Regions from separate parts of the Cellvibrio sp. PSBB023 genome, predicted to be linked through region 2. Evidence: predicted binding sites of a transcription regulator. Region 2 holds the regulator's gene; each other region holds the start of a gene.

The links. Region 2 encodes PhoB, which activates phosphate uptake and scavenging genes when phosphate is short. Its sites were predicted from a motif close to TGTCATAAANNTGTAACA; they were not measured.
Region 1: the regulator PhoB is predicted to act here: its motif matches at 7,632-7,649, upstream of B0D95_RS15520 (alkaline phosphatase PhoX).
Region 3: the regulator PhoB is predicted to act here: its motif matches at 4,231-4,248, upstream of B0D95_RS09290 (PstS family phosphate ABC transporter substrate-binding protein).

What each region holds. Positions count from the first base shown of each region.
Region 1 covers NZ_CP019799.1:3,594,346-3,604,074, reverse strand. Annotated here, with positions in the region: gene polA (DNA polymerase I) at 1-281, opposite strand, end outside; gene B0D95_RS15560 (hypothetical protein) at 693-950, shown strand; gene B0D95_RS15555 (hypothetical protein) at 1,299-1,613, shown strand; gene B0D95_RS15550 (zinc ABC transporter substrate-binding protein) at 1,569-2,519, opposite strand; gene B0D95_RS15545 (Fur family transcriptional regulator) at 2,683-3,186, shown strand; gene znuC (zinc ABC transporter ATP-binding protein ZnuC) at 3,183-3,995, shown strand; gene znuB (zinc ABC transporter permease subunit ZnuB) at 3,988-4,773, shown strand; gene B0D95_RS15530 (hypothetical protein) at 4,920-5,147, shown strand; gene B0D95_RS15525 (UDP-2,3-diacylglucosamine diphosphatase) at 5,231-6,085, shown strand; gene B0D95_RS15520 (alkaline phosphatase PhoX) at 6,094-7,566, opposite strand; gene B0D95_RS15515 (ZIP family metal transporter) at 7,726-8,472, opposite strand; gene B0D95_RS15510 (thioesterase family protein) at 8,475-8,879, opposite strand; gene B0D95_RS20865 (hypothetical protein) at 8,892-9,317, opposite strand; gene B0D95_RS20860 (hypothetical protein) at 9,275-9,691, opposite strand.
Region 2 covers NZ_CP019799.1:3,166,672-3,176,400, reverse strand. Annotated here, with positions in the region: gene B0D95_RS13815 (ABC transporter transmembrane domain-containing protein) at 1-1,269, shown strand, start outside; gene B0D95_RS13810 (lytic polysaccharide monooxygenase) at 1,365-2,558, opposite strand; gene phoR (phosphate regulon sensor histidine kinase PhoR) at 2,887-4,170, opposite strand; gene phoB (phosphate regulon transcriptional regulator PhoB) at 4,321-5,019, opposite strand; gene ubiA (4-hydroxybenzoate octaprenyltransferase) at 5,149-5,973, opposite strand; gene B0D95_RS13790 (chorismate lyase) at 6,110-6,733, opposite strand; gene B0D95_RS13785 (HU family DNA-binding protein) at 6,870-7,145, shown strand; gene B0D95_RS13780 (dicarboxylate/amino acid:cation symporter) at 7,226-8,527, shown strand; gene B0D95_RS13775 (hypothetical protein) at 8,524-9,234, opposite strand; gene B0D95_RS13770 (hypothetical protein) at 9,400-9,729, opposite strand, start outside.
Region 3 covers NZ_CP019799.1:2,095,309-2,105,037, forward strand. Annotated here, with positions in the region: gene B0D95_RS09280 (hypothetical protein) at 1-649, opposite strand, end outside; gene B0D95_RS09285 (ABC transporter permease subunit) at 665-2,956, opposite strand; gene B0D95_RS09290 (PstS family phosphate ABC transporter substrate-binding protein) at 3,138-4,109, opposite strand; gene B0D95_RS09295 (ClpXP protease specificity-enhancing factor) at 4,342-4,779, opposite strand; gene B0D95_RS09300 (ubiquinol-cytochrome c reductase) at 4,908-7,142, opposite strand; gene petA (ubiquinol-cytochrome c reductase iron-sulfur subunit) at 7,144-7,743, opposite strand; gene rpsI (30S ribosomal protein S9) at 8,029-8,418, opposite strand; gene rplM (50S ribosomal protein L13) at 8,430-8,858, opposite strand; gene zapE (cell division protein ZapE) at 8,972-9,729, opposite strand, start outside.

The sequences.
Region 1 (9,729 bases), 430 kb from region 2:
ACTTGCGGGCGTAAATCCTCTGGCATGGGCGGGCGGTTGGCTTTGTATTCGGCAAACATGTCATCGCGAAAGGTTTTGCCTTTTGCATCAAACACAACGGCGATGGGACTTTGCGGATAATCCTTGACCAGCCGGCGCATCATATTCACCACACCCTTCACCGCGCCGGTTGGTTGGCCTTTGGAATTGGTGAGCGGAGGCAGGGCATGGTAGGCGCGGTAGAGATAGGAAGAACCATCAACAAGTACCAGAGGCGGCTGATTTTGGAGAGTCTCGGTCATAAAAATATCTGCACTAAAGGGGCTGTAAATAGGCCGCAGGATACACCAAAGGCCCAGCGATCGAGCCAGAGCCATGATGCAATCCCCACAAGGGTAACAATCAGAGGGGCAATGATTACAAAAGTGTTACCTGCGCCAAAATGTGTTACCAGGCGACAAAGCTCGCCCCATTTATAGGATAACTTGCTAAGTTTCGGTATTTATTCACATTTTATAGCTTTCAATAACAAAAAGGTTTAACCACCCTCTAGCCATTAAAAATAATTGTGTTACCATGAGTAACATAAAGTAACAAAAGATCTTACCCAAGCTCAGATGTTATCCAAACGCTAGACCCAAAAAACTTTACCCAAGACAACAAGGTTGCTCACAAGGCAACTGGAATCGAATGATCCATCGGAGGAACCCACGATGAAAAAGACCACACTGATATTTGCAACACTGTTACTGACCGCTGCCGGCGCTTATGCCGATGATGCCAAAAATCAAGAATTGACCCTGGCCGCTGCCGATTTAGGCGTAAAAGCGACTTGGGTTGAAACTCAGGAAGACGCCGAAGCGCGTATTGCTGATGAGTTGACCGCTAAAGAAGACGCGCTGAACGATAAGGCACACGCCAAACTCGAAGAGCAGTTGGAAGCCAAATTGGCCAAGCAGTTTGAACTCTGATTGAAACACTGAAACACCAGTTGTAACCGGATTGGTTAACCCCGATCCGGTCGATTTTCCCAACGCTTGCTGACTACCCCTTATTTTCTCCTCGTGTATTAGCCCTGCATACGACCATTAATGTGGTCCCTGCGGGGCTCTTTTTATGTAGGCAATCACAAATTTGCAATTTGTCTGCCCCTTGGCGCAAGAGCCAACATCGGTATTGAATCTCTCACCTAGACTGGCAATGAGTCTTTGCGTTGTAAACGGCTTTTGCGTGCATAGGTATCAGTCACAGCAATAAACCTTAATGATGTTTATTTCTTCTGCGGGGCGCTAACCCCACTATTTGCACAGGACTGTTTTATGGATAGTTTAATATTTTCCCAAACGGCCATTTTTCGTATGCAACAACTGGCAAGCTGCCTCTATCACAAAACGGGCATTCGCTATCGTATGGCAACCCCTGAGGGGATGTTGGATTTGTTGCGTGCGGGTAGCGCTTCGCGGGATGCTGAAGTGCGTCAGTATTATGATTCGTTTGTGATGGAGCTGAATAAACGCCAACTGGATATGCTCGAAGCGCGCAATGTCACACTGCGCAAGCCCTTCCATGGTTCAATTATCGCTGGAAACTCAACGGTGAGTGCCAGTGTTACGCCCATCCGCAAGGCAAGTTAAAAAGCTCTGCCCCAATTGCTCCATCAAGTCGTTATAGCTGGACACCTTGTCGTTACCTATAGGGTCCAGCAATCCAATGTTCAACCCCAGCGAGCGTCCCATTTCTTCTATTGAGCGACTGTTCTGGTAGGGTTCCATAAATACGCAGCGCCCCTCGCGGGCAAGCACATTGCGCAGGGCCTGCAAATGCTTGGCTCCCGGGCGACGCTCGGGCGTGAAGGTTACATAAGCAAGCTGGTGCAGGCCGTAATGGGCGACAAAGTGACTGTATCCTTCGTGATATACCGCAAATCCCAGGGATTTTACCGGTGCCAACTGCGTGAGCAGCCGTGTGTCCAGGGCTTGCAATGACTGGCTAAAACGCTCGGCATTTTGTGCATAGTAGGCAGCGGAGGCGGGTGCGATACGCCCCAGGCGCAGGGCGACAGCGCGGGCAATAATCGCTGCATTGCGTGGGTCCAGCCAGATATGGGGATCTCCGTTGCTATGTTGGTGCGCGCTATCATGACCGGGGTGATCGTGCCCATGGTCATCGAGCTCCGGCCAAAACAATCCATCCAACGTGTAGCTGCCCAATACATTTTCTGCGGGCAGATTCGCCAGTGGGCGCGCCAGAAAACTTTCCAGCTCCGCACCAACCCACAACACCAGATCAGCATCGCGCAGGCGGCGATGGTCGGACATTTTGAGGGGATAATCGTGGGCCGAGGCGGTGATGGGCAGTAATATGTCGATATCCGCCTGATCGCCCGCAACCTCTTGGGCAATCAGCGCAAGGGGTTTAATGCTGGCCAGCACCATGGGTTTGGCAAGGGCGGTGATAGCCAATGACCATAACAACAGCACCAGCAGGGTGCGAAAACTACAGACCGAGTGGACAACAAAAGCCAAGCGGGGTGAACCCATGATTGTGAATCCTGTATCCGCAGCCAGCGACTGCGGTGAAATAAATGCCTGCACAAAGGTTATATAGTAACATAGCTCATCTATTCCTCGCCTGCCCTGCCATCCAAGGATCTGCAGAGGCAAGCGACCTGACTAACCGCCAGACCCACAGTGTGATTACCTTATGGAACATACACCGCTCGCCTGTAGCCATCACGACCACGACCATTGTATTAGCGATGCGCTGGAAGCCGCGCGCCTGCTGTGTGTGAGCCGTGGCGTCCGCCTGACGGACTTGCGTTTACAGGTGCTGGAGTTGATCTGGCAAAACCATAAGCCACTGGGCGCCTATACCTTGATGGAGATGCTGGCCAAGGCCAATACCCGTCGGGTGGCACCGCCGACGGTGTATCGCGCGCTGGATTTCCTGCTGGAGCAGGGGCTGATCCATCGCATTAATGTGCTCAACGCCTTTATTGGCTGCCCATCACCGAATATCCAACACCAAAGCCATTTCCTGATTTGTCGCCACTGCGGCATAGCCGTGGAGCTGGATCAGCCAGCGCTCAGCGAGCAGATTCTCAGTGTCGCCCGGGAAGCCGGGTTTACCGTGGAAACCCAGGCACTGGAAGTGTCCGGCCTGTGCGCTAACTGCGCCAGTCATGCACCGGAGCGGGCACTGGCATGAGTGAACTGCTGATTAAGGCGCGCGGTCTGGGTGTGGTGCGCAATGGGCGACATATTTTGCAGAATGCCGATCTGGATCTCGCCGCAGGCAAGATCATCACCCTGATTGGCCCCAACGGCGCAGGCAAAACTACCTTGGTGCGCGCGGTGCTGGGCTTGATCAGCATCGATGAAGGCAGCATCGAAAAAGCACCGGACTTGCGCATTGGTTATATGCCTCAAAAGCTCCACCTGGATGCCAGCCTGCCGCTGACAGTAGCGCGCTTTCTGGCACTGGGCGGCAAACCGCGGGTGGATTTGGGCGAGATTTTGCAATTGACCGGCATCGATAAGCTCATTGATATGCCAATCCAATCCCTTTCCGGTGGCGAAACCCAGCGGGTATTACTCGCCCGCGCACTGCTGCGCGACCCGCAATTACTGGTATTGGATGAGCCAGTGCAAGGGGTGGATGTGGGCGGCCAGTCGGCGCTTTATGCACTGATTAACGAGATTCGCAACCAGCGCCAATGCGGCGTATTACTGGTTTCCCACGACCTGCATTTGGTGATGGCGACGACCGATACGGTCATTTGCCTCAACCAGCATGTGTGCTGCCATGGCCACCCGGAACAGGTCACTAACGACCCGGCCTACCTTGCGCTGTTTGGTGATGTGATTGGCGCACAAGTGGCGCCGCAAGTCGCGATTTACACCCATCACCACGACCACCAACACGATACCCACGGCAATGTGATCCGCCCCAAAGGCGCCCATGTCCACACTGCTGGCAGTTGTAGCGATTCCTGCGGACACGACCACCATGCCTGATTTTTTATTGCTCGCCCTGCTCGCCGGTATCGCGGTTGCATTGGTTGCTGGCCCACTGGGCGCCTTTGCCGTGTGGCGGCGCATGGCCTACTTTGGCGATACCCTCGCCCACTCCGCACTGCTGGGTGTGACCTTTGGCCTGCTGCTCGACATCAACCTCAACCTCGCCATCGCCCTCGGCTGCCTGCTGTTGGCGCTGATTCTGGTGGCCCTGCAAAACAACCGCTTCCTCGCCACCGATACCCTGCTCGGTATTCTCTCCCACTCTACCCTCGCACTCGGCCTGGTCTGTGTCAGTATTTTCAGCGAGAGCCGCATCGACCTGCTGGCCTATTTGTTCGGCGATATATTGTCCGTCAGCCAGGGCGATGTGATCAGTATTTGGGTGATTTCCCTCGCGGTACTGGGTGCCTTGATCTGGCTCTGGCGCCCCCTGCTGGCGATTACCGTGCATGAAGAGTTGGCGCAGGTAGAAGGCGTTCCGGTAGTGCGTGTGCGCACCGCGCTGATGCTGTTAATGGCGCTGGTGATTGCGATTGCGATGAAAGTAGTAGGTGTGCTGCTGATTACCGCCCTGCTGATTATTCCCGCCGCCGCCAGCCGTCGCCTGAGCCGCACCCCGGAGCAGATGGCGGTTATCGCCAGCCTGCTGGGCATGGTGGCGGTACTGGCCGGGCTGGGTGCATCCTACTGGTGGGACAGCCCCGCCGGGCCAGCCATCGTTTTATCTGCCACCGCCATGTTTAGCCTGACCCTGCTCAAAAAACAGCAGAGTTAAATCAACCCGGATGGTTTTGTAAGCCAAAGCGCACAAAAATCCGGGAAATTTGCGACTGTTTTCACATTCCACCTTGGTAGATACTGTCACCTGTCGTGCCGCATCCAATGGCTGGAGTGGCGGCTAAGTCAGCAAGGATAGAATCCATGACCACCCTCAATATAGGAAAACAGGCGTTCAATACACAGGATGTCGCCAACAAAGTCCAAAGTGACATACTGTTTTTGGAATCCCGCATTGCCTTGTTGCAGCAGCAACCCAACCCCAACCCGATGGTGGTGCAAACCTACGAGCAAATGCTGGAAAGCCGCCAGGCAGTGCTGGGCTGGCTACAGCAGAACGAGGTGCAAGTCGCGCTGGATAAACTGGGCTGATTGTCACTCAAACTTCATCAAAATGTTGCGTTTTCGTCATCTTTTCGCCGCAGTATGCAGCGAAACAGCTCAGGAAACGCACTATGAAGACCTCTGCCAACCCCCTCGCTGCCACCCTGCCTCTGGTCGCCACTGCCACCGATGCAGCACCTAAACCCACCAGCAGTTTGATCAACGCCCGCACCGTGTGGATTTCCGATATCCACTTGGGCTTCCGCGATTGCAAGGTGGACTACCTGCTGGACTTTCTCAACCGTATCCACTGCGACACACTTTATCTGGTCGGTGATATTGTGGATTTGTGGTCGCTCAAACGCCGCTTTTGCTGGCCCGCCAAGCACTATCAGGTGATGCTCAAGTTCTACGAACTGGCAGCCAAGGGGATGCGTGTGGTCTATGTACCGGGCAATCACGATGACCCTATGCGCCACTTCAGCGGCGAACTATTTGGCCCTATCGAAATCGCCCATGAACACGAATACGTCACCGCCGATGGCAAGCGCCTGCTGGTCATGCACGGCGATGCCATGGATGCCTATATCAACCACAGTTGGCTCAAACGCGTGATTGGCGATCACGGCTACGAGCTGCTGTTGTTTATCAACCGTTGGTCAGACCGGCTGCGCAAGTTGGTGGGGCGGCCTTATTTTTCGCTGGCGGGCCTGATTAAAAGCAATATCAAAGGCGCCAAGGCGGCCATTGCAACCTACGAAAAAGAGGCGCTGGCGGAGGCCAAACGACGCGGCTATGACGGTGTGGTCTGCGGCCATATCCACTACCCGGCGCTGCGCGAGGAAGGTGGATTGCGCTATGCCAATTGCGGCGATTGGATCGAAAGCTGCACCGCCCTGGTAGAGGATCACCAGGGCGTGATGCGCCTGTTGCATCACAGCGATACCATTCAATGGCAAGCACTGGAGCAGCGACACCCCGCCTGAAACGAGGCTTAACCGAGTTTATCCATACCCTTGGCGCGACTGCGCAAATTACCCCAAGGGCCGGTAATGGCGAGGGTCAGGCCGGGGCGCTGGATATTGACGAATAAGGTAGTGCCGTCGGGCGAGAAGCAAGCACCGCAGAATTCGCCTTTATCGGGATGAGCGTTCATCGCCAGGGTGTAGATGCGCCCATCAGGGGTGAGGCCGCGCAGGTAGTTGACGGTATCGGGCGTGTCGGAATAGCTATCCTCGCAGATGATCAGATCGCCCCAGGGCGCAACGGCAAGGTTGTCACAGGATTCCAGAATCGCACGGTTATGGGTTTCGTAAAGCAATTCCATGACCCCCGGCTGCTCCGCTTCGCGCGCCGTGCCTTCAAAAGGGCTGGGTTCATAGCGCCACACCTGGCCAATTTTGAGCGGGCCGCCGCTGGTGGCAGCAAACAGCACCTCTCGGGTTTTGTCGTCGCGCAGGGCAAAAGCCAAACCTTCACCGCGCGCAAAAATGGCGGCACCCTTGGCTTCGCCACGGATGTTCAAATCGCCCTCGGGCGCGGTGACTTCGTCCAAATCCACCCACTCGCAGCTAAATCGCTGGCGCATGGCTACAGCTTGAGCCTTGTTGTCGGCGGCATCTTCAGGCCAATTGCGGGTATTGGCACTTGGCCAACCGCGAATCGCCAGCGCCTGCAAACGCCCACCTGCCACCAGTTTGCCGGGGGTTGTGGGGATAAAGCGGTAAAACAGGCTGCGATCCGTATCTTCCGACAAGTACACAATGCCGCTGGTGCTATCCACCGCTGCCGCCTCGTGTACAAACCGGCCCATTGCTGTCAGTGGCACCGCATCTACCAGCCCTTTGCTGAGCGAGGGCACTTCAAAAATGTACCCGTGTTCGCGGCCATACCCCTGGGCTTTACCCAGCAGTGTCTCTTCGCAACTCAACCAACTACCCCAAGGCGTGGCGCCGCCAGCGCAGTTGCGCACAGTGCCGACCAAGCTCAGGTGGCTGCGCTCTATTCGCTGGCTGCGATGGCTGTAGATCAGGGTGCTGGTGCCGCCGTTAACAGGTAGATCGCCCAGGAAATCGTAACTCTTGGCGCCCGCCTGTTTACGGGCCAGATCCTTATCGCCACCAAAGGCATCCACTTCATCGCCAACGGAATCCAGCTCGTGATTGCGCACCAAAATGCATTTGCTGGCATCACCCGGTAGCGGAAAGGCCGCCATGCCATCCAGTGCACCGGGAGTAATCAGACCGTCGCTCATGCGATCCCCGGTGCGGGAAATCACTTTGTAGCTAAAGTCGCGCGGCAAATTGAGAATTCCAGCGGGATCGGCCAGTAGTTGGCCAACCTTATCAAGGCCATACACCGGGTCTTGCGCATAGACCTGCGCCTGCAATTGCAAGCTGCGTAAACCACCCAAGGCAATGGCGGTAGCACTGGCATTTTTAAGAAAGTGACGACGAGTCAAACGCATAACAGCAATCCCCTAATCAATAGATGGCCAGACCTGGCACAAGAGCGCTGTTTTTGACCTACCCATGTGACAAACAGATGACCGCCGGGTGATCCCGGGGAAAAAGAGGTTGAGCTGAAATGACCGCTATGCAGGCGACAGCGATTAACTAGCCGGGTTTCAGGCTTCCAGCGCCTGCAATGCCACGGCCACCACAAAACCCAGCGCCGCCACCAGCCCCGACATTTCATGGGTTTCGGCGAAGGCTTCAGGAATCATGGTTTCCACCACCATCGCAAAAATACCGCCCGCCGCCACACAGGTTACCAAAGCCTTGATATGGGCAGGCGCAGAGCCAAAAAACACTGCGCCAATAACCGCAAACACTCCCGAACACACAGCAATGCCCAGCCACAACCGCAGGATAAACCAGCCACCGCGCCCGCCACGGCGCATGCCCGCCGTGCTGGATAAGGCTTCGGGAATGTTGGAGATAAAAATCGCCGCGATAGTGGCCACACTGAGCTTGCCACCACTGGCAACCAGCAGGCCGATGGCGATGGATTCGGGAATACCGTCGAGCAGGGTGCCTGCCGCAATCGCCATACCGGTATTGGATGCCACGGGCGGCTGATGCTGAAAGCGCTTGCGGTGCTTCACTGCGGGCAGGTTGAGCTGATGGTTGATCAGCGAAAACACCAGTGCACCGGCCATAAAGCCGCCCGCAATCCACAGGATACTGACCTGCTCCAGCGAGCTGCCCACCAGTTCAAAACTGAGGGCAGCAACCAGAATACCGCTGCCAAATGCCATTACATAGGCGACAGTTTTGGCTGAAAAGCGGATAAACCACCCCAAGAGCGCACCAATCAGCAGCGCACTGGATGCGACAAATCCCCAAAAGCCCGCCTCCAGCCACAGGGGCATCGCTACGCCTCAAACCAGCTGCGCACAGTGTCGGGCAGGGGCACCGATTTGCCGTCTGTCGCACTCACCCATACCACCTTGGAATAACCTTCGGCAGCGGGTGTGTCGGGCTGTGCCTGGGTGTAAACCAGATACTTGACCATAAAGCTGGAGCGCCCCGGCTCACTCAGGAACACATCGATACGCAGCAGATCCGGGTGGAAAATCGGGCGCATAAAGGTGCAGCCAATGGTCACCACCACTGGATGGGTATCGCTCTTGAGCGGCAGGCCTTTTTCCAGCATCCACAAAAAACGCGCCTCTTCAAAATAGCGAAAATAGAGGGTGTTGTTCACATGGCCGTAGGCATCCATATCACCCCAGCGCACCGGGATTTCACAGGAAAAAAAGGGTTGGGTATCGCTCATAATGACTCCTGTTTAACGGGCTGCCTTTGCGGTAAAACTGACGTTCATACGCCCTAATCCCGCATAGTCAATTTGAATATCCGTATTCACGGGCACCTCAATCACGCCCGCGTAAGAACCGGTAATCACCGCCTGCCCCGCCACTATGCCCTGGCCACGGCTGCGCAAAAATTCTGCCAGCCAGTAGAGCGGCGCTCGCGGATGGGTATTGGGGTGCTGCCCCTGACGCTCTATCACCTCGCCATTGGCACAGGTCATGGTCACGGTAAAACTGCTGGCGCTGCGCGCGCTGCCGGAATCCACTTCCGGACCAATGAACAGGCCTTGATTCACCAGCCCGTCAGCGAGCATTTCCGGAAATTCGCAACTGGCCGGATCGCTGTAGCGGCTATTGATCAGCTCCAGTGCCATGTGGGTGCGGGCGATGGCGGCATCCACCTCTTCTGCCGTATAGGGTTCGGGTCGCGGGGGGAGATCCTTGCCGAAGAAGAAAGCCAACTCCGGCTCGATACGCGCGCGTTCACCCTCGGGGAGGTTTTGGTCCACAGGCTGACCGGCGCTACAGAATCGATGGTGCGGGTATAAATAGGGCCAATCACCAACTTGCCTTCCGGCGGCAACAGGCACTTCCAGCCGCCGATACTGTCGTCCATCTGCTCACACCAGCGCTCCGTCACAGCCGCTTGAATCGCCAGCGCCTGCTCCAGATTCTGCGGACGGCATGCAACCGGTAACGCATCACCTTGAGTGCCCTGAATACGGCGCTCAACCAAAATGGCAGCCGCATCGGCGGCGGGAAATAAATTAGTCATCAACACTCTCTCACTTGTCAGGCCGAGGCTCATGCCTC
Region 2 (9,729 bases):
GCGATTCCGTTTGTGCTGGTGCCGATCATTGCCTTTGGGCGTCGGGTACGCAGATTGGCGCGCGCGAGTCAGGATTCGGTGGCCCATGTTGGCGCTTATACCGACGAGGTGATCCACGAAATTCGCACAGTACAGGCTTATGGGCATGAAGCGGCGGCGGGTTCTGTGTTTAATCAGCGGGTGGAGGCGACCTTTGCCACTGGCGTCAAACGGGTACAGCAGCGAGCGCTGTTAGTGGCGGCAGTGATTACCCTGGTATTCAGTGCGGTGGCCCTGATTTTATGGGTCGGTGGCCACGATGTATTGGAGGGGCGGATCAGCGCGGGCGAGCTGTCGGCCTTTATTTTTTATGCGGTAATTGTGGCCAGTGCCATGGGCACGATTTCGGAGGTGATTGGCGAGTTGCAGCGCGCTGCCGGTGCGACCGAGCGTCTGGTGGAGCTGCTGGCGACACCTTCCAGCTTGCCACTGTGTACAGATCCCCTGCCCTTGCCGCAACCCGCTGCCGGTTTGGTGGAGATGCGCGCGGTGCATTTTGCTTACCCTTCCCGGCCGGATACACCAGTATTTGCGGGATTTGATTTGCGGGTAAATCCCGGTGAAAAAATTGCCCTGGTCGGCCCATCCGGTGCGGGCAAAACCACGGTATTCCAACTGCTGCAACGCTTTTATGATCCAGCGGGCGGTCATGTGCTGCTCGATGGCGTCGATCTGAAAGATGCCGACCTGCACGCGGTGCGTGCGCGCATTGCCTTGGTGCCGCAGGATCCGGTGATCTTCGCTGCCAGTGTGCGCGACAACGTGCGTTACGCTCAGCCGGAGGCGACTGACGAGCAAGTCATCGCCGCGTGTGAGGCGGCATTTGCGCTGGAATTTATCACCCAATTGCCAGAGGGATTGGATACCTATTTGGGGGAGCGTGGTGTGCGCTTGTCCGGCGGGCAAAAACAGCGTATCGCCATCGCGCGTGCAATTCTGGCGGATCGACCCATCCTGTTGCTGGATGAGGCCACCAGTGCACTGGATTCCAATAGCGAGCAGGTGGTACAGCAGGCGCTGGAGCGGCTCATGCAAAATCGCACCACCATTATGATTGCGCACCGCTTGTCCACGGTAGTCAATGCGGATCGTATTCTGGTGTTGCAGCAAGGGCGCATTGTGGCGACGGGCACCCACACTGAATTACTGGCGCAGAGTGAGCTTTATCAACAACTGGCGCGCTTGCAGTTCCAACAGGAATCACCGGGCGAGCAGCCACCGCTGGTGTAATGGGTGGGTGAAAAAAACGGCCATCCCTGAGGATGGCCGTTTTTTTATGCAGTCCGGAACAGACTTGCAGGACAGTTCCGGTCAAGCAGGTGCGATTACTGGCAGCTGCGTACCAGCGACCAGGCATTTTGCCATGCCCAGCCAGTACCTGGCGCATAGGGGCCGCCAACAGTACACCAGCCGCCAACAGTACATTGATACTCACTGCCCGCATTAACGACTTTAGCGCCGGTCGCGTAGGTAGCACCATTTACGTAGGCGGGAGATGTGCAGTTACCGGTAGAGACAGATGAGGCTACGCTGGATGAACTGGGTGCAACGCTGGAGCTGGAACGGCTGGATGAGCTAGGCGCAACACTGGACGGTGTGGATGAAGTGGTGGAGCCACCGCATGCTCCCAAATCCAGCCAGTGAGCGTATTGGCCATTGCTGCTCTCCGGGTTGTTACCTTGAGTCCAGTAGTTAGCCTGGTAACGCTTGCCGTTGTGTTGTACTTGGGTTGGGTTTTGGTAAGCAATGGTTGGATTCCAGATACCCAAGCCAGCACAGGTGTTATTGGAAATGCTGGAACCAGTCGAGGAGTTTGAGCTAGTCGAGGCCACGGAGGACGCTACTGAAGAGTTTCCACCGCCATTACCATTGCCGTAGTTTACGTCAATACATTGATAGAAGCCTTCAGCTGCGTCTCTTTCCCAGTCACGTTGCCAGATGCTGTATACGATGTGACGGCCAGTACGTTGTGGCATCTGAACGGTGTGGTAAGAGAATTGTTCCTGATCCGCTTTACCTGAATCGTGAATCAATTCCAGATCAGACCAGCGCAGTGGTTGCGCGTGGTTGTAACCTTCTTTGGTGATGTAGTAACGGAAGTACATGGTTTTGTGTGCAGCAGTGTTAGTCCACACAAATTGCAATGGGCCTGCACTGACGTTGGTCGCTGGCCAGTCGGTGCGCGCTAAATCCATACCATAAAGGTTAGAGCGGCCTACGGAGCAAAGACGGCCATCCGGAATAAAGTATTCGTGGTTGTCGCGCACACCGCCGACAGCCACTTCCTGTGGGGTGTAGAGGCCGCCGTTACCGGCCGCTTTGGCGGCGATACAGGCTGGGTGAGTCGGGTTTTCAATGCCGTTTTCTTTACACTGAATCACACGGCTTTTAGGCGATGATACATAACCATGTGCGCTGGCATCGGCGATGGCAAACAATGAACTGAGGCTGATGATTAAGGCGGATACACCGCAGTTTTTAAGGCTGAGGCGTGAGTGCCACTTATTGATGTTGTTCACTCTGAATCTCTCCTACGGGAAGTAAATAATAATAACCGGTGTCACTTGAGTGACGCGGCAACTTCAGTGCAGTCATTCCCGGCAGGGTGGCGCCAGGGAATTTTGCATCAGCGGTGAGTCTAAAATGACAACGTTGTACTGGCGAGTTCGACTTTCAGTTTGGACAGTAATAGTTTGGGTAAAGCGTTCGAGTTTTGGCATTAATTGTGATTAATGCGGAGGAAAAAAATACGTTTGCTGCAAAGCTGAAAAAATTGTGATGCGCATCACTTTTGTGGTGTGAGGCGCAAATGCGATAAAAAATAATGAATGCAGTCGTTGCGGGTTGTTACTGCGGCAGTGCAAAGACGCAAATAAACATACTGCCTTTGCCCAATTCGCTGGTAATTTTTAACTCGGCGTAATGGCGCATTAATACGTGTTTTACAATCGCCAGACCTAATCCTGTGCCACCAGTGCCGCTATTGCGGCTGGCATCAACGCGGTAAAAGCGCTCGGTCAAGCGCGGAATATGTTGGGCTTCTATGCCGGGGCCATTATCGCTGACCGAGATGTAGAAATTCTTTTGATCCTGCCATAACAAAATCGTAATGCGCCCTTCTTCCTGGGTGTATTTGATGGCGTTAATCACTAAATTGGAAAAGGCACTGTGCAGTTCCTTTTCATTGCCCGGCAGCAACAGTGGGCGTGTTGTGTTGTTGCACACCAGCGTGAGTTGCTGATTTTTTTCCTTGCTGAGTACTTCAGCTTCACTTTTTACAATGCTGAGCAATTGTTCGATATTGATGGGCTTGTGATTATGGCCCGCTTCCGTCGTCTCCAGTTTGGACAGCACCAATAAATCGTTGATCAGGAGCGACATGCGTTTGGCTTGCTGCAGCATTTGCTGTAGCGGTTTATCCCAACTGCGCACTGTGTTGTTATCGGCGAGGGTTTCCACGTAGCCGTTGATCACTGTCAGTGGTGTACGCAATTCATGGGAGACGTTGGCGATAAAATCCTGGCGCATTTTTTCCAGGTTGTGCAATTGCGTCACATCACGCACCACAATCAAGCGCTCGTGTTTACCAAAGGGCGTGATTTGAAATTGCAGGTATTTGGAGGGAAAACGCGGCGAGGGAATTTCCAGTGGCTCACCGTAATTGCCCTCTTCAAAATAGGTCACAAACTTGGGGTGACGAATAAAATTGATGACCGATTGGCCCTGGTCTTTGGTATTCAGGGCGAGCATGCGATGGGCGGCGGGATTCCAGAAATCCAGGTGGCCGCGGGCGTCCAGAATAATCAGACCATCCTTGAGGGCAGAGCTGATTTCCTGAATGCGCTTGATCACGGCTTGCAGGTTATCTTTTTCAATGCGCTGGTCGCGCTGCAACTGGTAGATGTTGTCGAAAATCTGCCCCCAGATACCACTGGCCTCGGGCGGGTGTTCGCTCTCGCGTTTGAGCAGCCATAGGTTCAGGCGGCGCATCTGCCACAGCATCCACACAATGTAGGCGCCGCAGCCCAGTAGCAGCCAGAGTGCGTAGTTGTCGCTGAAAAAACCGACCACACTGCAAATGGCGAGAATAATCAGAATGCGCTGGAGTTCAGCGCTGAAACCTTTTAACAAGACCTAAACCTCGTGGCACAAAAGCGAGCACAAAGAGACGGACAGTCCTGCAAGACCATCGGAGGGATGGATCCCGACGATGAGCCTCCAGGGATGGATTTACGGCGTGTCTTGCAGGACTGTCCGTCTCTTTGTGCGAATTCAGGGTAATCAGGCTTCGATGCGGGTGGAGAAGCGATAGCCTGTTCCGCGTACGGTCTGGATCAGGTCTTCGTGACCGTCGATGGTCAGCGCTTTGCGCAGGCGGCGGATATGCACATCGACCGTGCGCTCCTCCACATACACATTGCCGCCCCACACATGATCCAGCAGTTGGCTGCGAGTATAGGCTCTTTCTTGATGGGTGAGAAAAAACTCCAGCAGGCGATATTCGGTGGGCCCCATATCGACTGACTGATCGTGGATGGTCACGCGGTGACTGGCCGGGTCCAGGCACAGGCCCTGCACGGTGATGGGCGCAGCGGTAATTTGCGGGTCGGCGCGGCGCAGAACCGCTTTCAGGCGGGCAACCAGTTCGCGCGGCGAAAAGGGTTTGGTGATGTAATCGTCGGCGCCTACTTCCAGCCCCTGGATTTTGTTGTCCTCTTCGCCCTTGGCGGTGAGCATGATAATGGGGGTGCTGGCGGTGACTTCATCGCGCTTCAGGCGACGCGCCAGTTCTATGCCGCTGGTGCCGGGCATCATCCAATCCAGCAGAATCAGGTCGGGTTTTTCGTCGATAATCAGGCTGTGGGCATCCTGCGCATTGCTTGCCTCCAGCACTTGGTATTCAGCCATTTCAAGCGCAACGCGCAGCATATCGCGAATGGCGGATTCATCGTCGACGATAAGGATTTTACGACCGGTCATAATTGTCTGCCTAGATAAAACCTGGGTAAGCTTCACGGGTTTGTGAAGCTATTGTTGCAGCTTATTTAATAAGTTCAGTGTTACATATTTATGACAGGCTAAAAATTTATGCCGCTACTTCAGTGCGTCCTAGCGAAAGTAGTAATCGGTAGCGACCCCGACAAATATCGCCACACCTACCCAGTTGTTGTTTAAAAACGCCTTGAAGCAGGCCTCGCGTGCGCGAAAACGAATCAGCCATTGTTGATACGCAAACAAACCACCTGCCACCGCCAGGCCCAAGTAGTAGAGCAGCCCCAATGCAAAGCGGTCTCCCACCAGAATCAGCGCGTAGAGCGACAGTATTTGCAGTATGGCCGTCATGAGGCGATCCTGCTCGCCAAACAAAATCGCGGTGGATTTCACCCCGATTTTCAAGTCGTCGTCGCGGTCTACCATGGCATAAAAGGTGTCATAAGCCACTGTCCAGAGTACGACGGCGAGGTAAATCAGCCAGATATTTTCATGCAGCGAACCCGCTTCAGCAGCGTAGGCCATGGGCACGCCCCACGCGAATGCGGCGCCCAGTACTACCTGTGGCAGGTGGGTGTGGCGCTTCATAAACGGGTAGCAAAAGGCGAGCAATAAGCCGCCTACCGACAATTCGATCGTGAGCAGGTTAGTCATCAGCACCAATACAAATGCCAGCAGGCACAGGCCGATAAACAAGCCGATCGCCTCTCGGCTGGAAATGGCGCCGGTGGCCAGTGGGCGATCTTTGGTGCGCGCTACGCTGCCATCGATCTTGCGGTCGGCAAAATCGTTAATCACACAACCGGCGGCGCGCATCACAATCACACCCAGGGTAAAAATCAGCAGGTTTTTCAGGCTGGGCACCCCCTCGGCGGCCAGCCACAGGGCCCAGAGTGTCGGCCAGAGCAACAGCAGGGTGCCTATGGGGCGATCCATGCGCATCAGGCGCCAGTACAGCGGCAGCTTGTGTTTGAGGGTGGCGACAATACCTTGTGGCAGGCCAGTGTGTGGAGGTTTCATCGCCGCGGTGGATTTAGCCGCGCGGCGCGGTTTGTTGGGAGTTGTCATAAGCCAGATTTCAAATAAAAGCCGTCGTTAGAGGTAATGACTTGTTATTGGTTGTTATAGGTTGATGTCCGTGCAACTGCTCGCACAGCGCGGGCAGGAACACCTCGCTCACCAACAGCGGTTTACCTTTCAGCGCAAATACCGAACGTCGTCCCCACAAGGGATAGGATTGAGCGATGGCGGCAGGCACATAGCCATCATCGGCGTTAAATGCCGCCACTGCAATGGGGCTGCGTGTTAAGTGCGGCTGACTGAACAAAAAGGCACCCAAGGGGCGATTGCCCTGTTTGCGCAAGTGGCGTAATTCGCCAGTGAGGCTGGACAGGGGCAGCACGCTGCGCGCAAACACCCAGGGCTGCTGGTGGCCGCGCAATACTACCTCGCGGATCAGTGCATAACCGGGGCGCGGCATATGCAATGCGCGCTGCTCATCAGGGCTTGGCAGGGCGATGGTCTGGCGCAACACATCCACAGCAAAGTGGTTATCGCTGAGTGCGATCAGGCGCGCGGTGAGCGAGCCACTGTCATCCAGCCAGGTGTTTAGCATGGCGGGCGGGCGGCACTGGGGGGCAAGTTGCCGGCGCGGGCACCAGCGGGAACGGCGGTGATGAACTATGGCACTGGGCAAAACCATCTCCTCTGCCTGGCTGTGAGCGGGCGCAGTTTATCAGCTTGTATTGCCCCGAGTGAGGAAAAACCGGTGCCAAGTCTGCCGCAACTGACTGCAAGCAGGTAAACTCCCGTCTGCTACTACTAAAGGAGAGCTCATTATGCATAAGACCGATATTGTTGTTGCCCTGGCAAATACCACTGACCTGGGTGTAAATAAGGCGGACCTGGTTGTCTCGGCATTTATCGAACAGATCACCAATGCCTTGGCCCGCGGTGAATCGGTTGCCCTGTTGGGGTTTGGTTCTTTCAACGTCAGTGAGCGCGCCGCGCGCGAGGGTCGCAACCCACAGACTGGCGCGACTATCCAGATCGCGGCGAGTAAAACCGTGACCTTCAAGGCCGGTAAAGCCCTCAAAGACGCAGTCAACGAATAAGCTTTACCTTCTTGCCCTGCGGTGCTTAGTCGCCGCAGCGTTCTTTCCTCGACATTCCATAATTCCAAGAGGCCTCATCTATGTCCCTGACTAACAAGATTTTGCTCGGCATGTTGCTGGGTATTGTGGTTGGCGTGATTTTTAACCTGATTCTGGGCGTGGATGAGGTCAACAAAATTCCCACCACCCCGCATGGACAATGGCTGCAGACCTTTGTCATCAATGGTGTACTGGATGCCATTGGCCAGGTGTTCGTGGCCTCGCTCAAACTGCTGGTTGTGCCCCTGGTATTTGTCTCGCTGGTGTGCGGTGCGGCATCGCTCGGTGGCCATAGCCGCATGGGTGCGCTGGCCACCAAGACGATGGCGCTGTATTTATTGACCACCGCGTTGGCCATTGCACTGGCGATGGGGGTGGCGGTAATTGTGCAGCCGGGTGGTGATGTGGATATGGCCCTTGCCTCCAGTTTTGAAGCGCCAACTGCCCCATCAGTTAAAGATACCTTTGTAGGCATATTTCCCAGCAACCCGATTCAGGCGATGGCCGAAGGCAATATGCTACAAGTGATTGTCTTTTCAATTCTCTTTGGGGTGGCGATTGCCCGTACGGGAGGCACTATCGGCGCCAACATGGCGGCCTTTTTTGAGAACCTGAATCAGGTTGTGCTTAAAATGGTCATGCTGTTGATGCAATTGGCACCTTATGGCGTGTTCTGCCTATTGGTGAAATTGTTTGCATCCCTGGGGTTTGGCGCCATTCTGGATCTGGCCAAGTATTTCTTTACTGTGCTGTTTGTCTTGATGCTGCACGGCTTGGGGGTTTACGGCGTGTTGCTGAAAACCTTCTCCGGGCTGAATCCGGTGATTTTTTTCCGCAAAATGTGGAAGGTCATGGTCTTTGGTTTTAGTACTGCTTCCAGTAATGCCACCCTGCCGATCACTATGCGCACCGTTGAGCACGATTTGGGGGTGGACAACAAAGTATCCAGCTTTTCGGTGCCGCTGGGCGCCACCATCAATATGGATGGCACCGCCATTATGCAGGGTGTTGCTACCGTCTTTATCGCCCAGGCCTACAACATCGATATTGGTATTGCGGGTTATTTGATGGTGATTCTTACCGCCACCCTGGCTTCAGTGGGTACTGCCGGTGTGCCCGGTGTCGGTTTGGTGACCCTGGCGATGGTGTTGCAGTCGGTAGGTTTACCGGTGGAAGGGATTGCACTGATTATCGGGGTGGATCGCTTTTTGGATATGGTGCGCACCGCCGTCAATATTACTGGCGATGCGACAGTGTCAGTGATAGTGGCAAAAAGTGAAGATATGCTCGATGAAACCCGTTTTCACAATATGAAGCTCAATGCCGAGACCGACCCCGTCTAGTGACGGGTGGCGGTTTCGTCGTCATTGTTGTCCAGATCAAATTCCACGCTGATGGACAGGTCTTCCACCAGACAGGGCCAGCGTTCCAACTCCCGCGTCCAACCGTTCACCCTATGGGTAATCACGTAGTCTTCTATCTGCTCACCGCTAAAGCCCTGTTCATCCAGCAGCAGCTCTGCCGAAAAGAGCACGGCCTGATCCAACTCATTGGCAAAGGGTTCACCAATCAATTCATGGGCAATCACGTTGGCCAGGGTCATATCCATGGGCGCCAGCGGAATACCGCTTTTCGCCATAAAGCGATCATTCACCTCTTCCAGCAGGCGATGGGCAAGGTAGGCCTCATCCAACAGCGCTTGCAACTGGCTGTGGGAGTCGACAATCGAGGGCGGCGATAAAAAGTAATCGCTGGCGATTTTCAGCAGCGGTTGGACGTCCTCATAAATACCCGCTTCCTGTGCCATGGTGCGTATGGCGTCGATAAAGTCAGGCACGTGTTTGATGTAGCGCACCACAAAATCGGCGAGCTTTTTGGTGGCCTTATCAGCCGGTAATTTGATGGCGTTATGCAGGTGCCCTTTGCGGCACTCGACAAATTCGAGCAATTTGCCCGACACCGAATCCTGCTCCTGCGCTTGACGGATCAGTTGACGGATTGGATTCAAGGGGTCATTCATAGTGCCCTGATACTGGTTATAAGTAATCACATTTATTGTCCTTCGCGGCGCCTGCTTCAACGAGCGGCGCTTTAAAAGTAAACCATGCCAGTGCAAATGCAAGTGAGTCTTAATAACGTGTTTTTATAAGAAATGGCATAACTGCCGAAATTCACCTGATGCCCTGTCATAGGACATCAGGTTTATGGGTGTCGCTTAAAACGCGCCGGAGAGCTTCAGGCGCACACTGTTGTCTATGTCGCCGGTAAAATACTGTTGGAATTGCAGGCCTAAATCCAGGCGACCCAAGGTCTGGCCTATGCCGATCACGCCATAGAGTCCGCCATCAATTTCTATATCTTCCGCGTAGCAGTTGCGGCAATTGCTGATGCTGCGCTCTGACGCCAGAATGCCGCTCAGGCCCCCGCGTATGGTCACAAAGGTCATGTTGTCTTGCCCGAAACGGTACTTGGGGCCGTATTCGGCAAACAGCATAAAAGCATTGGCATCGGACTCTTCATAGTCGACATCGCCATCCCAATAGTC
Region 3 (9,729 bases), 1.1 Mb from region 2:
TTGCCGCGCCCTGCACACCGTTTAATTCCAAACGACGGCGCTCAAGACGCAGGTCATCCATGCGCTTATTGATGCGACCAATATCGACTTTCTCTATGCGATGTACCTGCGCATGTAAATCCAGTGCACGCGTCAAACGTTGATCCAGTTGCATCCAGAAGTCAGCGTTAGCCAGTTCACTGACTTGTTGCTCGCCTTCTTTAATCGCAACGGGGTAGCCATAAAAGTTGCCCCACTCACGGCGCTCAATCGCGACCGCATCAGTCGGGTATTCCCAGGGCTTCATGCCAATATCCAGGTACCACACAAAATCGCGGCCACTGATATCGCGGTTACCCATCTTGAACAGGTGACGGGTAATTAACTCAACATCGTCGGCAATCTCGTAACCACCATCGCGCGCTACCGCCGCAGGAATAACTTCATCGCGCACCGCTTCGCCCATGATGATGTGAGTCTGGCCGGTGCGATCCACAATGCTGGTTTGCAAAATGTCAGCGGGCCAAAAGTGACCAAAGCCCCGTACCGCAATCAACCCAAGCAGGCCGATAACCATGATCATACACAGCGCGATTGCACCACCGTTTAACCATATCCAGGGCGATCCGCTACTAAACCAGGAGCTATTTTTACTTGCCAATTTTTTCATCGGATTTATCACCAATTACAAGTTGCTGTAGCGTTTGCGTAAGCGCTGACGTATCACTTCTGCCAGAGTATTCATCACAAAAGTGAGCGCCAATAACACCAATGCGGCTAAAAACAATACCCGGAAGTGGGTGCTGGCCACGGCGGTTTCCGGCAACTCCACCGCAATGTTGGCCGAGAAGGTACGCATGCCCTCAAAGATATTAAAGTTCACAACCGGACTGTTACCGGTGGCCATAAGCACAATCATGGTCTCCCCCACAGCGCGACCAAAGCCCATCATCATCGCCGAGAAAATACCTGGACTGGCAGTGGGCAATACCACGCCAACTACGGTTTGCCAGCGGGTTGCACCGAGCGCCAATGAACCTTGGGTCAGGTGACGTGGCACACTGAATACGGCGTCTTCGGCGATAGAGAAAATAGTGGGGATGACCGCAAAGCCCATCACAATACCTACCACCAAGGCGTTGCGTTGGCTGTAGTCGATTCCATTTTCGGTAAACCACTGACGCATGCTGCCGTCAAAAAACCAGACCTCTGTAAACGGACTGGCGGCAACGCAAGCCCATACCGTGAGGATAATGGGTAGCACCAGAATGACAGCCTCCCATCCCTCTGGCACGCGATTACGCAGTGACTCGGGGCAGCGACTCCATGCATAACCCGTCACCAACATAATGACCGGCAGCAAAATCAGGATGCCAAATATCGCCGGCAGGTGATCTTCCACAAACGGTGCCAGCCACAAACCGGCCAGAAACCCGAGGATTACCGTGGGTAGCGCCTCCATGATTTCGATGGTTGGTTTTACCAGGCCACGCAGTTTGGGAGTCATAAAATAGGCGGTATAGATAGCGCCCATGACTCCCAGTGGAATTGCAAACAACATGGCAAAAAATGCGGCTTTTAATGTACCAACAGAGAGCGGCACAAAACTCATTTTGGCTTCAAAGTTGTCACTGCCTGAGGACGCTTGCCAAATATATTCCGGCGCATCGCGGCCCTCGTACCACACTTTTTTCCAGAGTGAACTGAATGAAACTTCAGGGTGTTTGTTCCAGACATTTGCCACGCTCAAGGTGTCGGTTTCATCCAACAACAAACTGCGATTGTGAATAGGTGAAATAGCGAGTTGCTTGATGGGATGATCACTCACCGATTCAATCAACAATGTGCGCTGGGAGGTCGCGTAATAAATACCGATATTGCCCTTGTCATCGCCCGCCCAGAAACCGCGACGCGCATGTTCAGGTGTAATGCGGGTAATCGCACCAGCCAGCGCATCAAACCCGCGTACATATTTCAGCTCATAAATATTGTCCGGGTTGCGCACCAGAAACCATTGGCTCAGGGCGCCCTTGTCAGTACCAATAATCAGCGAGGCAGTGCCCACTAAAAATTCCATCCGTGTGATCTTGCCATCGCCAATCACTACTGGCGGCTGCACTTTTACATCGCTGGGATTAATCACGTTGTACAACACCAGTTGCGACTGATCAGTCGCTATAACTATATGCTGTGCACGGTCGTCGATTTGTATGGCAATCGGCTTGCTTCCTGCCGGCAATGACGGCAGGGGAAACACTTCCTGATTGATACTCACATCGCCGGTAATCATGTTGTGGCTGCTGCTGTAAATCGCCAGCAGCAAACGCTGGTCAGCCGTCATTGCCGCCAACACAATCCCGCTGCCCGTCTCTTGCACCGCCAACTGTGTCAATGCAGAGCCCTGCTCATCCAACTGCAAGGGAGCATCACCCAAGGGGAATAACAGACTGGGTGTGATTTGGCGTTTGTCTTGTGGATAGCTGAGAGCATAATCCGCTTTGATGACGGCAACCTGGCCATTGCTGTAACCATAGGCGACCAAACCGTAATCCGGGGTGCTGGTGGCAATACGGGTAAAGCTGGCATCCGTCGCATGAGGTACTTGGGCATTCAGTACCTGACTGCCATCGCTGACATTAAAAAAATGTACGGCACCACTGCGCTTGAAACTTGCTCCGATTTCCTCATAGCGCTCTAACGTCAGGTGCTCTGTTGGATCGGTGGCCTGCTGTTGTAATTGGGCTGAGGTGTAACTGTGAATAGGTTCAACCGACGCACCGCGAAACAGCGGCGCAATCTCGGAAAACAAGTAAAAGAAAATCAACCCAAGCGAAAACACGACGGCAAGTCCGGCGGACATTACCCCGTAACGCGATAATTGATCTTTAAATTTGCGAATGCTGCGCAATTTACTGCGCTGCTCGCGATTGGGCATCAGGCTCTGGATTGGCTTTGCCGCTGTAATGGGTTCGGACATGGTCTACTCACCTGTTTATCGTCTGGCACAAGAATCCTAGCAATCGAAGATGACACTTTTGTTACAAAACCCCGAAAACTGTCATCCGACTGTCATATTTCTCTCTGGCTTCATCCATAAAAAAACGCCGAACAAGTCGGCGTTTTTTTATGGCAATCACGCGGGATTAATAGCGCAACAATTATTTCTGCAAGTCAGCCAGGGCTTTGTTAACCATAGTGGCTGGCAATGGAATATAGCCATCGCGAACAACGGTTTCCTGACCTTGTTTGGAAAGGATCAGTTTTACAAACTCTAACTGAATCGCATCCAACGGGCGGTTCGGGTGCTTGTTGATGTACATGAACAGTACGCGCGACAGGGGGTAAGAACCGTCCAGGGCGTGAGTGGCATCTGCAGCGATATAAGGCTGACCATCTTTTTTGGACAGGGGAACAGCGCGCACACCAGAGGTAATGTAACCAATACCAGAGTAACCAATGCCGTTGATAGATTCAGAAACACCCTGCACTACCGATGCTGAACCGGGCTGCTCAAGAATGCTGGATTTGAAATCGCCTTTACACAGAGCTTCATCTTTAAAGTAACCGTAAGTGCCTGATACCGCGTTACGGCTATAGATGGTGAAATCGCGATTTACCCATGCACCGGTCAAACCTACATCCCCCCAACGGGTCAGGTCTTTGGCACCGCCGCACTTGCGTGTAGCAGAGAAAATAGCATCCACCTGGGGAATGCTCAGGCCTTCAATCGGGTTATCTTTATTGACATACACAGCGAGCACGTCAATCGCCACAGGCACAGCCGTTGGCTTGTAACCATGCTTGGCTTCAAACGCCTGGATTTCTTCGGTTTTCATTGCGCGGCTCATAGGGCCGAAGTTGGCAGTACCTTCCGTCAAGGCTGGTGGTGCAGTAGAAGAACCGGCACCTTGAATCTGGATATTGACGTTGGGATACCACTTTTTGAAATCCTCTGCCCAGAGCGTCATCAGGTTATTAAGCGTGTCTGAACCGATTGAGTTAACGTTACCGGATACACCGGTAGTGGCTTTGTACTCTGGCAGCGCTGGGTCAATTGCAGCCTGCAATGCAGTGGCACAAACCATAGAGCCGGCCAAAACCAACCCTTTCATAATTTTCATAGCGTTCATAGAGCGCTCCATCAGTGATTACATGAGTAATGAATAGTGTGTCTAACCGTGAAGGGTTATCCCTTCAGTGATAATCACTTTACCCAGCAAATATGACAGTTATGTGACCAGCAGAAATTTTTGTCACAAATGTGTCGCACAAACGTCACACGCCCAGCGTGTATTGCTCCATCACCAGACAAATAGCAAAACACCAGCCGAAGCTGGTGTTTAAGGGGGGTATGCAGAGGCGTTATTTAACCACGCGCAAACCGGGTCGCTTGGCGGGTGGAGCATCACCCGACGTACTTGTACCGCCGCCACTGGGCACGGGTGTAGGACCGCTGGGTGGCGGTGGCGGTGGTGCAGGATTTGGCTCGGGTTCAAACATCATGCCCTGCCCGTTTTCACGGGCATAAATGCCCAAAATGGCACCGCAAGGGATGTAGAGATTATTAACTACACCGCTAAAACGCGCATTAAACGACACGGCGGTATTGTCCATAAAAAAGTCTTTAATCGCCGAGGGGGAAATATTCAGAATAATCTGGCCGTCTTTGTTGACGTGCTGCTGGGGCACCTGGGTTCCGGTCACATGGGCATCAACCAAAATATGGGGTGTGCAGTTGTTATCCAAAATCCACTCATAGACAGCACGTAAAAAATAAGGGCGACTGGACGTCATGGACATAAGTATTTCCTTGGTCTGATCAGGGCGAGACAAGCTGCAATTTACCCTGTTTTGGTGCTTTATAAAACCAACAGGGCTTAAACAAAAAGGGCGACCTAAGTCGCCCTTTTGGGTGTCATTTACTGCAATCAGTGAATTTCTCGCCAGAACTCACGGTTCAGGAAGTAAACAAAGATAAACAGAATAACCAAAAAGCCTAAAACATAATAACCAATCGCTTCACGCTTAACTGCCACTGGCTCGGCAAGGTACTCAAGGAAGTTCACCAGATCATACATCGCCTTGTCATACTCAGCGGTTGTCATAGTGCCTTTTACTTTACCTTCCACCAAAGCGCCGCAGTGCTCGTCCATTTCCACTTCACCCACATCGTTGCGCAATGCACCGCCGTGATGATTCAGTTTTGGACCTGCACCGCACTCCAACAGACCTTGTGGGCCAATCAGGACGTGAGGCATACCGACGTTCGGGAATACGCGGTTGTTAACACCCCAGGGGCGGGTTTCATCTTTGTAGAAGTTGCGCAGATAGGTGTACAACCACTCCGGTGAACGCGCACGGGCAACCAGCGTCAAATCCGGTGGTGCAACACCAAACCAGACTTTGGATTGTTGTGGCTTCATCGCAATTTCCATCAACTGACCAATGCGTTGACCGCCAAAAATCAAATTCTCTTCCATGGCACTGTGCGGGATATCCAGGTCATCGGCAATGCGCTCAAAGCGAGAATATTTGGCCGAGTGACACCCCATGCAGTAGTTCACAAAGTATTTGGCGCCACTTTGCAATGACTCTTTGTTACGCAAATCGGGCTCCATTTTGTCACACGGAATAGCGCCGCAATCAAATGCACCGCCCGCCGCTACAGCTTTGATTGGCACAATCATCAAAATCAGGAAGAGCGCAAAACCAGCAAGTACCACAATGGCAGGCAGGCCTTTCGCTTGGGTGCGAGTGGGTTCAACCAAATCTTTATCGCGCGCAGCCAAGGCTGGCAATACGGCAAAAATCACAGCCAACACAAAGCACAGCACCAACAAAATCGCCGGAACATCACCGCCAATATAGTCCACACCCATCCATGCAAAGATTACGGCAAACACACCAGAGACAATCCAGGAGGCTTTTGATTTCGCTTTCTCTGGGCTGGTGGTGGTCCATACAGGCATAGTCAGGAAGTAAGCAAAGTAGAATGCGGTAGCAATTTGCGACAACAAGGTTCTGCCTTCGGTAGGCGCCTTCACACCCAAATAACCCAACACCACAAACATAGCGGCAAAGGCAATCAGCATGATGCGAGGGATATGACCACGGTAACGCATGGATTTCACTTTGCTGCGATCAAACCAGGGCAGTACAAACAGGAGCGCAATCGCCGCACCCATCGCCACAAAGCCCAACAGTTTTGCAGTCAGAACCATTGGGCCGACTTCGATTTGCAGAGTTACTGCACGCAATACCGCATAGAAAGGGGTGAAGTACCAAACCGGTGCAATATGGGTTGGGGTTTTCAGGTTGTTTGCTTCTTCAAAGTTAGCGTATTCCAGGAAGAAACCGCCCATTTCCGGCATGAAGAACATAATGAAGCAGAAGGCAAACAGGAATACAGTAATACCAACCAAGTCGTGCACGGTGTAGAAAGGATGGAAAGGAACGCCGTCGCGTGGAATGCCGTTTTCATCTTTGTTCTTTTTGATTTCAACACCATCGGGGTTGTTGGAACCTACTTCGTGCAGCGCCAGAATATGCATGACTACCAGTGCCAGCAGTACAATCGGCAGCGCCACAACGTGCAAGGCAAAGAAACGGTTCAAGGTGATGCCGGAGATGAGGTAGTCACCGCGAATCCACTCAACCAAGCCATCGCCCACCACTGGAATCGCACCAAACAAGGATACGATTACCTGTGCCCCCCAGTAAGACATTTGTCCCCATGGCAACACATAACCCATAAAGGCTTCTGCCATCAGGACCAGATAAATAGTCATCCCGAAGATCCACACCAATTCCCGTGGGGCTTTGTAGGATCCGTACATCATGCCGCGGAACATGTGCAGGTAAACAACAACGAAGAACGCAGAGGCGCCGGTGGAGTGCATATAACGCAGCAACCAACCGTAATCCACATCGCGCATAATGTATTCAACAGAGGCAAAAGCACCTTCAGCGGATGGGTTATAACTCATAGTCAACCAAATACCGGTAACCAACTGGTTAACCAATACCAACAGCGACAGAACACCGAAGAAATACCAGAAGTTGAAGTTTTTGGGCGCATAGTATTTGCCCATGTGGGTGTCCCACGCGCGCTGTACTGGCAGACGCTTATCAACCCACTGCCACAAACCTGTTAACCAATTCATATCAAGCCTCCTGATCTTCGCCAATCACAACTACAGAGTCGCTCTCATAACGATGAGGAGGAACTTCGAGGTTGAGAGGAGCAGGTACACCGGAATAAACACGACCTGCCAGGTCGTATTTGGAACCATGGCAAGGACAAAAGAAGCCGCCTTGCCATTTATCGCCACCCAAATCGGCAGCTCCTACGTCAGGCCTGAACATAGGCGCACAGCCAAGGTGCGTACAAATTCCCAGCAAAATGGCAAATTCTTTGTTAATCGCACGCGCTTCATTCTGCGCGTAGGCTGGCTGCTGGGCTTCTTTGGATTCCGGGTCCAAGAGTACGCCTTGCGCCTCAACCGCTTTCAAACTATCCAATGCGGCTTGGGTACGACGCACAATAAATACCGGCTTGCCGCGCCACTCTACAGTGACCATAGCGCCGGGTTCTATTTTGCTGATGTTGTATTTAACAGGTGCGCCTGCAGCTTTTGCTCTGGCACTCGGGTTCCAGGAACCCACAAACGGAATTGCTGCACCCACCACGCCGACCGCACCCACTGCACAAGTGGCACCGATCAACACGCGACGGCGTGTTTTATTTACTGCGTCATTACTCATGACGAATTCTCCCCTAACAGCTTTAACGGCTAGCAAATCGCCTCACATCGCCCCACAACCTGATACTAAGGCTTATACGAAGTCTGGCGACAAAGGATTATTGGGTGACTCAAGAAAAGGCGGGCAATCTTAATGAATTAACACGCTGCTTACAAGAATAACCACACATAAGTAGTGGGTTATAGCTGTGCAATTTTAGACATAAAAAAACGCCCAAGCCAGCAAAGACTTGGGCGTTCTTGACGATCATCAACCAGCCGCCCAAAAAGCAGCTGGTGAAAACCATTAACGCTTGGAGAATTGTGGCTTCTTACGCGCTTTACGCAGACCCACTTTCTTACGTTCAACTTCGCGCGAGTCGCGAGTAACGTAGCCAGCTTTACGCAATTCACCACGCAGACTTTCATCGTACTCCATCAGAGCACGAGTCAGGCCGTGACGAATAGCGCCCGCTTGACCAAAGCTACCACCGCCAGAAACGGTAACATTTACATCGAACTTCTCAACCAAACCCACCAACTCCAATGGCTGACGCACTACCATGCGCGCTACTGGACGACCGAAATACTCGTCCAGAGGACGATCATTTACAGTGATGGTGCCTGAACCAGCGGTGATGAAAACACGCGCGGTAGAGGTTTTGCGACGGCCGGTGCCGTAAAATTGTGCAGACATGTCAGCTCCCCTTAGATGTTCAGTTCTTTAGGTTGCTGAGCAGCATGTGGATGCTCATTACCTGCATAAACTTTCAGTTTTTTGAACATGGCACGACCCAGTGGACCCTTCGGCAACATACCTTTAACGGCAGTTTGAATGGTGCGCTCTGGCGCCTTCTCAATCAACTTCTGGAAGCTGATAGATTTAATGCCGCCCACGAAACCTGTGTGCGAGTAGTAAATCTTGTCAGTAGCTTTACGGCCAGTCACGCGCACTTGAGCAGCATTGATCACAACGATGTAATCACCGGTATCAACGTGTGGTGTGAATTCTGGCTTGTGCTTGCCACGCAAACGCGAGGCGATTTCCGCAGATAAACGGCCGAGTGTTTTTCCCGCCGCATCCACGATGAACCAGTCATTAACGACAGATTCTGCTTTGGCAATATAGGTCTTCATGTTATTCCTGCCTAATTGGATGTGGATACTAATTTAAATACAACGAAACAACCCTAAAATAGGGAGGCGGCATACTACACAGCAAAGACCAGCTTTACAACCAGTATTTGAGCTTATTCAGGCCGGTGCGGACGGGCCAGATATTCATGACTTTGCATCTCCAACAAACGGCTCACTGTCCGCTGAAACTCAAAGTCCAGCTTTCCGGTTGAATAGAGCTGTGCCAGCGGGCGCTCGGCAGAGATAACCAGTTTTACCTGGCGATCGTAAAACTCATCCACCAGATTCACAAAACGGCGCGCCTGATCATCGGTTGCACGCCCAAGTCCAGGCACATTACTGAGGATCACCGTGTGATATTCACGCGCCAGTTCAATATAGTCATTCTGGGAGCGCGGGCCATCACACAGGGCAACAAAGTCAAACCAGGCAACACCCTCTCCGACATGACGCGCGCGAATCAGGCGCCCTTCCACTTCCAGATCGATATCATCCTGCAGCACCGCGTGTGCAGGTAAAAGGCTCTTGAAACTGCACATCAAACTTTGGTCAGCGGCCTCATCAAGAGGCGAGTGATATAACTCCGCCTGCTCCAGCGCGCGCAACCGATAATCAACACCACCATCAACATTCACCACCAAGGTATGCTGATTCAGCAGCGCAATCGCCGGCAGAAAACGCGCGCGCTGCAAACCATCCTTATATAAGCCATCCGGCACTATATTGGATGTCGCCACCAGGGTAACACCCCGCGCAAACAGCTCTTCCATCAGCGTTCCCAGAATCATGGCATCGGTGATATCAGAGACAAAAAATTCATCGAAACAGATTACGCGCGCCTCAGCTGCAATAATATCCGCCACTTTTTTAA